2 regions of the Aeromonas oralensis genome follow, and region 1 is predicted to be linked to the other one. Evidence: predicted binding sites of a transcription regulator. Region 1 holds the regulator's gene; the other holds the start of a gene.
The links. The regulator NrdR, encoded in region 1, represses ribonucleotide reductase genes. The targets are predictions, from matches to a motif close to CACNNTATANNGTG.
Positions count from the first base shown of each region.

Region 2: a site for NrdR is predicted at 2,025-2,038, ahead of nrdA (class 1a ribonucleoside-diphosphate reductase subunit alpha). Genes of this name have one in related genera too.

Region 1 covers NZ_CP187186.1:3,568,247-3,572,657, reverse strand. The annotation lists gene glyA (serine hydroxymethyltransferase) at 1-722, shown strand, start outside; gene ACPDZI_RS16505 (hypothetical protein) at 852-1,286, shown strand; gene ACPDZI_RS16500 (NIPSNAP family protein) at 1,362-1,694, shown strand; gene nrdR (transcriptional regulator NrdR) at 1,817-2,266, shown strand; partial or broken gene ribD (bifunctional diaminohydroxyphosphoribosylaminopyrimidine deaminase/5-amino-6-(5-phosphoribosylamino)uracil reductase RibD) at 2,363-3,473, shown strand; gene ACPDZI_RS16485 (riboflavin synthase) at 3,528-4,181, shown strand; gene ribBA (bifunctional 3,4-dihydroxy-2-butanone-4-phosphate synthase/GTP cyclohydrolase II) at 4,323-4,411, shown strand, end outside.
Region 2 covers NZ_CP187186.1:2,359,995-2,364,405, forward strand. The annotation lists gene ubiG (bifunctional 2-polyprenyl-6-hydroxyphenol methylase/3-demethylubiquinol 3-O-methyltransferase UbiG) at 158-874, shown strand; gene ACPDZI_RS11065 (HAD family hydrolase) at 874-1,560, shown strand; gene nrdA (class 1a ribonucleoside-diphosphate reductase subunit alpha) at 2,139-4,406, shown strand.

The DNA.
Region 1 (4,411 bases):
CCGGCATCGTTGACTGGGCCCGCATGCGTGAAATCGCCGACAAGGTCGGTGCCTGGCTGTTTGTCGACATGGCACACGTGGCAGGTCTCATCGCCGCTGGCGTCTACCCGAACCCGGTGCCCCACGCTCACGTGGTCACCTCCACCACCCACAAGACCCTGGCCGGTCCGCGCGGTGGTCTGATCCTCTCCGCCGCCGACGACGAGGAGCTCTACAAGAAGCTCAACTCCGCCGTCTTCCCGGGTGGTCAGGGTGGCCCGCTGATGCACGTCATCGCCGGTAAAGCGGTGGCCTTCAAAGAGGCACTGGAACCCGAGTTCAAGACCTACCAGGCTCAGGTCGTCAAGAACGCCAAGGCGATGGCAGCGACCTTCATCGAGCGCGGTTACAAGATCGTCTCCGGCGGTACCGACAACCACCTTATGCTGGTTGACCTGATCGGCCGTGAGCTGACCGGCAAAGAGGCCGATGCGGCCCTTGGCAAAGCCAACATCACCGTCAACAAGAACTCCGTGCCCAACGACCCGCGCTCCCCGTTCGTCACCTCCGGCGTGCGGATCGGTACCCCGGCCATCACCCGCCGTGGTTTCAAAGAAGCCGAGTCCATCCAGCTGACCAACTGGATCTGCGACGTGCTGGACAACCACGACAACGATGCCGTGCTGGCCACCGTACGTGAACAGGTGCTGGACATCTGCCGTCGTTTCCCGGTGTATGCCTGATAACGGCCCTCACCCGGTTTGAGACCAATGCCACCCACGGGTGGCATTGTTTTTTTGTGGCGTTTGGCAACACAGGGGGGCCTGATGACTATGAATGGCGAAGAGAATAGCGGGCAAGGCAATCTGATCATGGCCAGTGAACAGCAAGAACCGGCACTGGAGGCTGAGCTCGGGCAGGCGATCCGCGCCCAGTACCACTTTCGCGCCAGCGAACAGGGGGCGCTGGCGTGGGACGTGCGCCGGCTGGTGCGACTGAGCCGCGATCTGCCGGTGCAGGCGGTGGCGCTTGGCGAGATTGCCGAGCTCGATCAGGAGCACTGGTACGACCATGACGCCGCCCGCCCCACGGTGCGCAGCGTGGTGGAGCACTGCCAGTTGATGATGGCGGCCGATCTCGCCTATCCCATCCTGCTGGACAGCGCCGGCCGGGTGATGGATGGCATGCACCGGGTAGGCAAGGCGTTGCTGCTGGGCCACAGCCATATCGAGGCGCGCCGCTTTGCCGTGGATCCCGAACCCGATTATCAGGGCTGCGACCCCGATGCCCTGCCTTATGACGACTGAGCTCGGTTGATTGGATAGTCAGGGTGAACATCGGAAACACTATTTTTCAAGAGATGGATTGCAGGAGATAGCTCAGTGAAGAGAGTGCTAGAGATTCGGAACTATCGGCTCAAAGCCGGGAGTGGAGCGATTTTTCATCGGTTGGTGGCAGAGCAGAGTTTGCCTCTACATCGTGAGTGGGGGATGGATGTGGTGAATCACGGACCCTCCCTTCATGATCCGGACGTTTATTTTTTGATGCGGGCTTACGATGACCTTGAGGAATTGAACCGCTCACAGGCGGCACTCTATGGCACTGAAGCGTGGCGGACAGGTCCGAGAGAAGCCATTGTCGAGTTAATCGAGAGCGACGCCAATACTGTACTCTGGTTGTCTGATGTCGCCATTGATGCACTCCGTGGTTGCTGATGGCATCTGTCACATCCCTTGTTTCCACGGGCTTTTACCGGTTCCGGATGGCCGTGCTACACTGGCCGGCCTAGCGCCAGCCCCCGGGGCCGGCACCCTTTTCCGTCAACGCCGGAGGTCCGATGCATTGCCCTTTCTGTAGTGCGGTAGATACCAAGGTGATCGATTCCCGTCTGGTGGCCGAAGGCCATCAGGTGCGCCGCCGTCGCGAATGTCTGCTCTGCCACGAGCGCTTTACCACCTTCGAAATGGCCGAGCTGGTGATGCCCCGCGTCATCAAGTCCAATGGCTCACGCGAGCCGTTCAACGAAGACAAGCTGCGGGCCGGCATCCTGCGGGCGCTGGAGAAGCGCCCGGTGAGCATGGAGGCCATCGAAAAGGCGGTCAACCACATCAAGTCCCGCCTGCGCGCCACCGGCGAGCGTGAAGTCGCCTCCCAGCTGGTGGGCAATCTGGTGATGGACGAGCTCAAGAGCCTGGACAAGGTGGCCTATATCCGCTTTGCCTCCGTCTATCGCAGCTTTGAAGATATTCGCGAGTTTGGTGAAGAGATCGCCAAGCTGGAGAAGTAAGTTTTTCTTCCAAACCAGGTTGCCGCGCTCGATTACGCTGCGCTAATCGAACCTACGATATTGCGTAAGCCTGGATGTGCTGTCAGAGGAGCCCAGATGTTTAGTCAAGACGATTACCAATGGATGAGCCGGGCCCTCGAACTGGCCCGCCGCGGCCGTTACACCACTGCCCCCAACCCTTGTGTCGGCGCCGTGTTGGTGAAAGCCGGCGTGGTGGTGGGAGAGGGCTGGCACCAGCGGGCCGGCGAGCCCCATGCCGAGGTCTACGCCCTGCATGCCGCCGGTGACAACGCCCGTGGCGCTACCGCCTACGTGACCCTGGAGCCCTGCTCCCATCACGGCCCGCACCCCGCCCTGCGCCGAGGCGCTGATCAAGGCCGGGGTGACCCGTGTGGTCGCCGCCATGGTGGATCCCAACCCTCAGGTGGGTGGACGCGGCCTGCGGATGCTCTCCGAGGCCGGCATCAAGACCGATTTCGGCCTGTTGGCCGCCGAGGCCGAGGCGCTCAACCCGGGCTTTTTCAAGCGGATGCGCACCGCGTTTCCACAGGTGACGGTCAAGCTCGGCGCCAGCCTGGATGGTCGCACGGCCATGGCGAGCGGCGAGAGCCAGTGGATCACCTCCCCGGAGGCGCGTCGCGACGTGCAGCGACTGCGGGCTCGCCACGATGCGGTGCTCTCCAGCGCCGAGACGGTGCTGGCGGATAACGCCTCCCTCACCGTGCGCTGGGACGAGCTGCCAGCCTCGGTCAAGGCCAGCTACCCCAAAGAGACCCTGCGCCAGCCGCTGCGGGTCATCGTCGATTCGCAAAACCGGCTCACCCCGGATCTGCCGCTGTTCCAGAGCGAGGGCCCGGTGCTGCTGGCTCGCCACAAGGCATCCGGTGAGTGGCCCGCCTGGGTGCAACAGCTGGAGGTACCGCTGCTGGACGGCAAGCTGGATCTGGTCAGCCTGTTCATGCTGCTGGCCAAGCAGAACGTCAACTCTGTGCTGGTGGAGGCGGGACCGCGGCTGTGCGGCGCCCTGCTGGACAAGGGGTTGGTGGATGACCTGGTACTCTATCAGGCGCCCAAACTGATGGGGGATGAAGGGCGCGGCCTGTTCCACCTGCCGGGACTGACCCGGCTGTTCCAGGCGCCCAAGCTCAACATCAAGGATGTGCGCATGGTGGGGCCGGATATCCGCATTACGGCCAGACTGGCCTGATTTATCAATGTTAAAGGGGGCGGTGCCGCCCCCATCATCAGCAAGGTGATCTGCATGTTTACCGGAATTATCGAAGCGGTGGGAACCCTGGCCGAGCTGCACCGTCAGGGTGAGGACATGGTCCTCACCGTGCACGCACCGACCCTGGACTTTGGCGACGTCAAGCTGGGCGACTCCATCGCCACCAACGGCGTCTGCCTCACCGTGATCGCGCTCGGCGACAAGAGCTATACCGCCGACGTGTCGCTGGAAACCCTCTCCCGCACCGGTTTCGCCACCGCCAGGGTGGGCGATCGGGTCAACCTCGAGAAGGCGTTGATGCCCACTTCCCGCCTCGGTGGCCACCTGGTCTCCGGCCATGTGGACGGCATCGGCGAGGTGAAGAGCAAATCGTCCAGCGGCCGCGCCATCGAATACTGGATCAAGGCGCCGGGCGAACTCTCCCGCTACATCGCCGAGAAGGGATCGATCGCGGTGGACGGCATCAGCCTCACCGTCAACGCGGTGCAGGGGGATCTGTTCCGGCTGACCATAGTGCCCCACACTGCCCAGGAGACCACCATCGCCCAGTGGAAACCTGGCTACAGGGTCAATCTCGAGGTGGATCAGATTGCCCGCTATCTGGAGCGCTTGATGACGGGCAAGCGCGAGGAGAGCAACGCCTCCACCCTGACCCTGGAAAAGCTGGCCCAGTCCGGTTTCCTGTGACGGCCCCTCGGCGGGAAAAACGCTTTTCTGTGATCCCGCGCCGATTGAAATGGGGCCCCCTGTGCCCCATCTAGAGCACAATAGGCAGTATCAAGCCGAGCCGACTGGCTCAATCCCCGCAGCATGTTGATGGAGTAGCCCATGGCGCTAAGCACGACCCAGGAAATCATTGCCGATATCAAGGCTGGCAAGATGGTGATCCTGATGGATGACGAAGACAGGGAGAACGA
Region 2 (4,411 bases), 1.2 Mb from region 1:
GCGACATGGTAACACACTGAGCCAAATACCTTAAGCCACAAATCCGGTAACAAGTCGGGCTGGTGTGACAAAGTCCGTCCGTTATAATGCCCGCCAGGACAACAGATTGCGCGCGCCCCACCCAGCCTGCGCGCCCTTGCCACAGGATCATCAAAAAATGCACAGTGATGCCAATGTCGATCTGACAGAAATTGCCAAATTCGAAGCCATCGCCTCCCGCTGGTGGGACATGGAGGGAGAGTTCAAGCCGCTGCACCAGATAAACCCGGTGCGCCTTGACTGGATCACCGACAAGAGCGGCGGCCTGTTTGGCAAGCGCATCCTCGACATCGGCTGCGGCGGCGGCATTCTCGCCGAGAGCATGGCTCGCCGGGGTGCCAAGGTCACCGGCATCGACATGGGCAAGGAGCCCCTCGGGGTCGCCCGCCTCCATGCCCTCGAGGCGGGAGTGGAGCTCGAGTATCGCCAGATCACCGCCGAGGCTCACGCCGATGAGGCCCCCGGCCAGTATGACGTGGTCACCTGCATGGAGATGCTGGAGCACGTGCCGGATCCCGCCTCCGTGCTGCGCGCCATCGCCACCCTGGTACGCCCGGGCGGCAAGGTGTTCGTCTCCACCATCAACCGCAACCCGAAAGCCTATCTGATGATGATCCTTGGCGCCGAGTACCTGATGAAAATGGTGCCCAAGGGTACCCACGACCACAAGAAGTTCATCACCCCCGCCGAACTGTGTCGCATGGGTGAGGCGGCTGGCCTGCTGGTACGGGACATGAGTGGGGTGCACTACGCGCCGCTCTCCAACAGCTTCAAGCTCGGTCGCAACGTCGACGTCAACTACATGGTGGCGTTCGAGCGCCCGGAGCAAGGCTGATGATGACTCACTCTGCTGCGCCCCTTGGCTGCGTGCTGTTCGATCTGGACGGCACCCTGCTGGACACCGCGCCAGACCTTGGCGCCGCCGTCAACCACGTGCTGATAAACGAAGGCTTCGCCCCCCTCTCTGACGACATCATCCGTCAGACCACCTCCCACGGGGCGCTCGGGCTGCTCAGGGCCGGTCTTGGTGACGAACTGCTGGAAGAGCTGGGCGCCACCCGCCTTCGCACCGCCCTGCTCGACTACTACGCCGCCAACCTCTGCGTCGGCACCCGCCCCTATGAGGGGATGGTGGATCTCATCGAGTGGCTCGACGAGAAGCAGCTGCCCTGGGGCATCGTCACCAACAAGCCGGGCTTTCTCACCGAACCGCTGCTGGCGGCCCTGCCGGCGCTGGCCAGTTGCGGTGTCACCGTCAGCGCCGACACCCTGCCGGTGCGCAAGCCCGACCCCGCCCCCATGTACTTTGCCTGCGACCAGCTTGGCGTCGAGGCGAGCCACTGCCTTTATGTGGGGGATCACGTGCGCGACATCGAGGCTGGCCGCAACGCCGGCATGCGCACCGCCGTCGCCGGCTGGGGTTATCTCAATGACGATGAGGATCCGGCCCAGTGGGGCGCCGATCTGCACTTTGACACCGTGCAAGCCCTGCACCACTGGCTGCGCTACGAGCTGGGCTGAGATTGCCAGCCCGTGCCGGGCAACCCTGGTACAGGAGGCAGGCAGCAGAGATGGATAACAAAGGCAGCTTTACCGCCAAAGGGTGGCCAGATGAGCACTGTTGACTGATCGCGGCAGTGCCTTGGCAGTACCGACGGGGGATCGCTGGCGATCCCCCGTTTTGGCGGTTTGACAAGCAGGGAAGCGGCGAGATCGGACACCTTTTGACCCTTGCTGCACAAGGGATAATCAGGCTGAATTTGCTAGTAAAAACACCCCCTTTTCGCAAGCAAAAAAAGTTATTTAAATTTTCCATGTTCGATCATCAGACTTGCATTTACCGGATCGGACGGATGAAAACCCACTCGCTGTGAGCGTCCACTAACACAGAGCGGAACACCCACAATTTATCCACAGCTAATCCCTTATCCACAGATTGCAAAGCCGGGCCGACCTCACTATCTTGTAGCTCGAAATCAAAATAACACTATATCTTGTGATTCATCGTACAATAGGTCCCCACCTCCCACGCCTCTCAAAGGCCTGGAGGCAAGCACCGTGCGATGGTTTTTCGGGAATCAACTAAAGGTCATCAGCCAATGAACTTGTTTGTGACGAAGCGTAACGGCCACAAAGAACCCATCGATCTGGATAAAATTCACCGCGTGCTCGACTGGGCTGCCGAGGGTCTCGACAACGTGTCGGTCTCCCAGGTGGAACTCAAGTCCCACATCCAGTTCTATGACGGCATCCGTACCGCCGATATCCACGAAACCGTCATCAAGGCCGCTGCTGACCTGATCTCCGAGCAAAGCCCGGACTACCAGTACATGGCCGCCCGCCTGGCCATCTTCCACCTGCGCAAGAAGGCGTACGGCCAGTTCGAGCCGCCCCATCTCTATCAGCACGTTGCCAAACTGGTGGACATGGGCAAGTACGACAAGCACCTGCTGGAAGACTACAGCCAGGCCGAATTCGAGGAGCTGAACCAGCACCTGGATCACTGGCGCGACATGGACTTCTCCTATGCGGCGGTCAAGCAGCTGGAAGGCAAGTACCTGGTCCAGAACCGTGTCACCGGCGAAATTTACGAGAGCCCGCAGTTCCTCTACATCCTGGTAGCGGCCTGCCTCTTCTCCAAGTATCCGAAAGATACCCGTCTGGACTACATCAAGCGCTTCTATGATGCGGTCTCGACCTTCAAGATCTCGCTGCCGACCCCGATCATGAGCGGCGTACGCACCCCGACCCGTCAGTTCAGCTCCTGCGTGCTGATCGAGTGCGACGACAGCCTGGATTCCATCAATGCCACCGCCAGCGCCATCGTGCGTTATGTCTCCCAGCGCGCCGGCATCGGCATCAACGCCGGCCGCATCCGTGGTCTGGGCAGCCCGATCCGTGGTGGCGAAGCGTTCCACACCGGTTGCATCCCCTTCTACAAGTACTTCCAGACTGCCGTGAAGTGCTGCTCCCAGGGCGGCGTGCGCGGCGGTGCGGCCACCCTGTTCTATCCGCTGTGGCACACCGAAGTGGAGAGCCTGCTGGTACTGAAGAACAACCGCGGCGTGGAAGAGAACCGGGTCCGTCACATGGACTACGGCGTACAGATCAACAAGCTGATGTACCAGCGCCTCATCAAGGGCGGCGACATCACCCTGTTCTCCCCGTCCGATGCACCGGGCCTGTACGATGCCTTCTTCGCGGATCAAGACAAGTTCGAAGCGCTCTACGTCAAGTACGAGCAGGACCCGAGCATTCGCAAGAAGACCCTCAAGGCGGTCGATCTCTTCTCCCTGATGATGCAGGAGCGCGCCGGTACCGGTCGCATCTACATCCAGAACGTAGACCACTGCAACACCCACAGCCCGTTCGATCCGAGCGTGGCGCCGGTACGCCAGTCCAACCTCTGCCTCGAGATTGCACTGCCCACCAAGCCGCTCAACAACGTGGATGACGAAGAGGGCGAGATCGCGCTCTGCACCCTGTCCGCCTTCAACCTGGGTGCCATCGAGAAGCTGGAAGATCTGGAAGAGATGGCGGATCTCGCCGTGCGCGCCCTGGATGCCCTGCTCGACTATCAGGACTACCCGCTCAAGGCCGCGATGAAGGGCAGCATGAACCGCCGTACCCTGGGGATCGGCGTCATCAACTACGCCTACTACCTGGCGAAGAATGGTGCCCGCTACTCCGACGGTTCCGGTCTGGCGCTGACCCACCGCACCTTCGAGGCGATCCAGTACTACCTGTTGAAAGCCTCCGTGCAGCTGGCCCGCGAGTTCGGCCCCTGCCCGGCCTTCAACGAGACCACCTATGCCCAGGGTATCCTGCCCATCGATACCTATAAAAAGGATCTGGACAACCTGTGCAACGAGCCGCTGCACCTGGACTGGGAAGCGCTGCGCGAGGAGATCCGCACCGTGGGTCTGCGCAACTCCACCCTGACCGCCCTGATGCCGAGCGAGACCTCCAGCCAGATCTCCAACGCCACCAACGGCATCGAGCCGCCGCGCGGCCTGGTCTCTGTCAAGGCCTCCAAGGACGGCATCCTCAAGCAGGTGGTGCCCGAGTATGACCGCCTGAAGGATCAATACGAACTGCTCTGGAAGCAACCGAGCGTCGATGGTTACCTGCAGCTGGTCGGTATCATGCAGAAGTTCGTGGATCAGGCGATCTCCGCCAACACCAACTATGATCCCGCCCGTTTCGAAGGCAACAAGGTACCGATGAAGCAGCTGCTGAAGGACTTGCTGACCGCCTACAAATACGGCCTCAAGACCCTGTACTATCACAACACCCGTGATGGTGCGGACGATGCCCAGACCGATCTGCAAGATGACGGTTGTGCCGGCGGCGCCTGCAAGATCTGATGAAC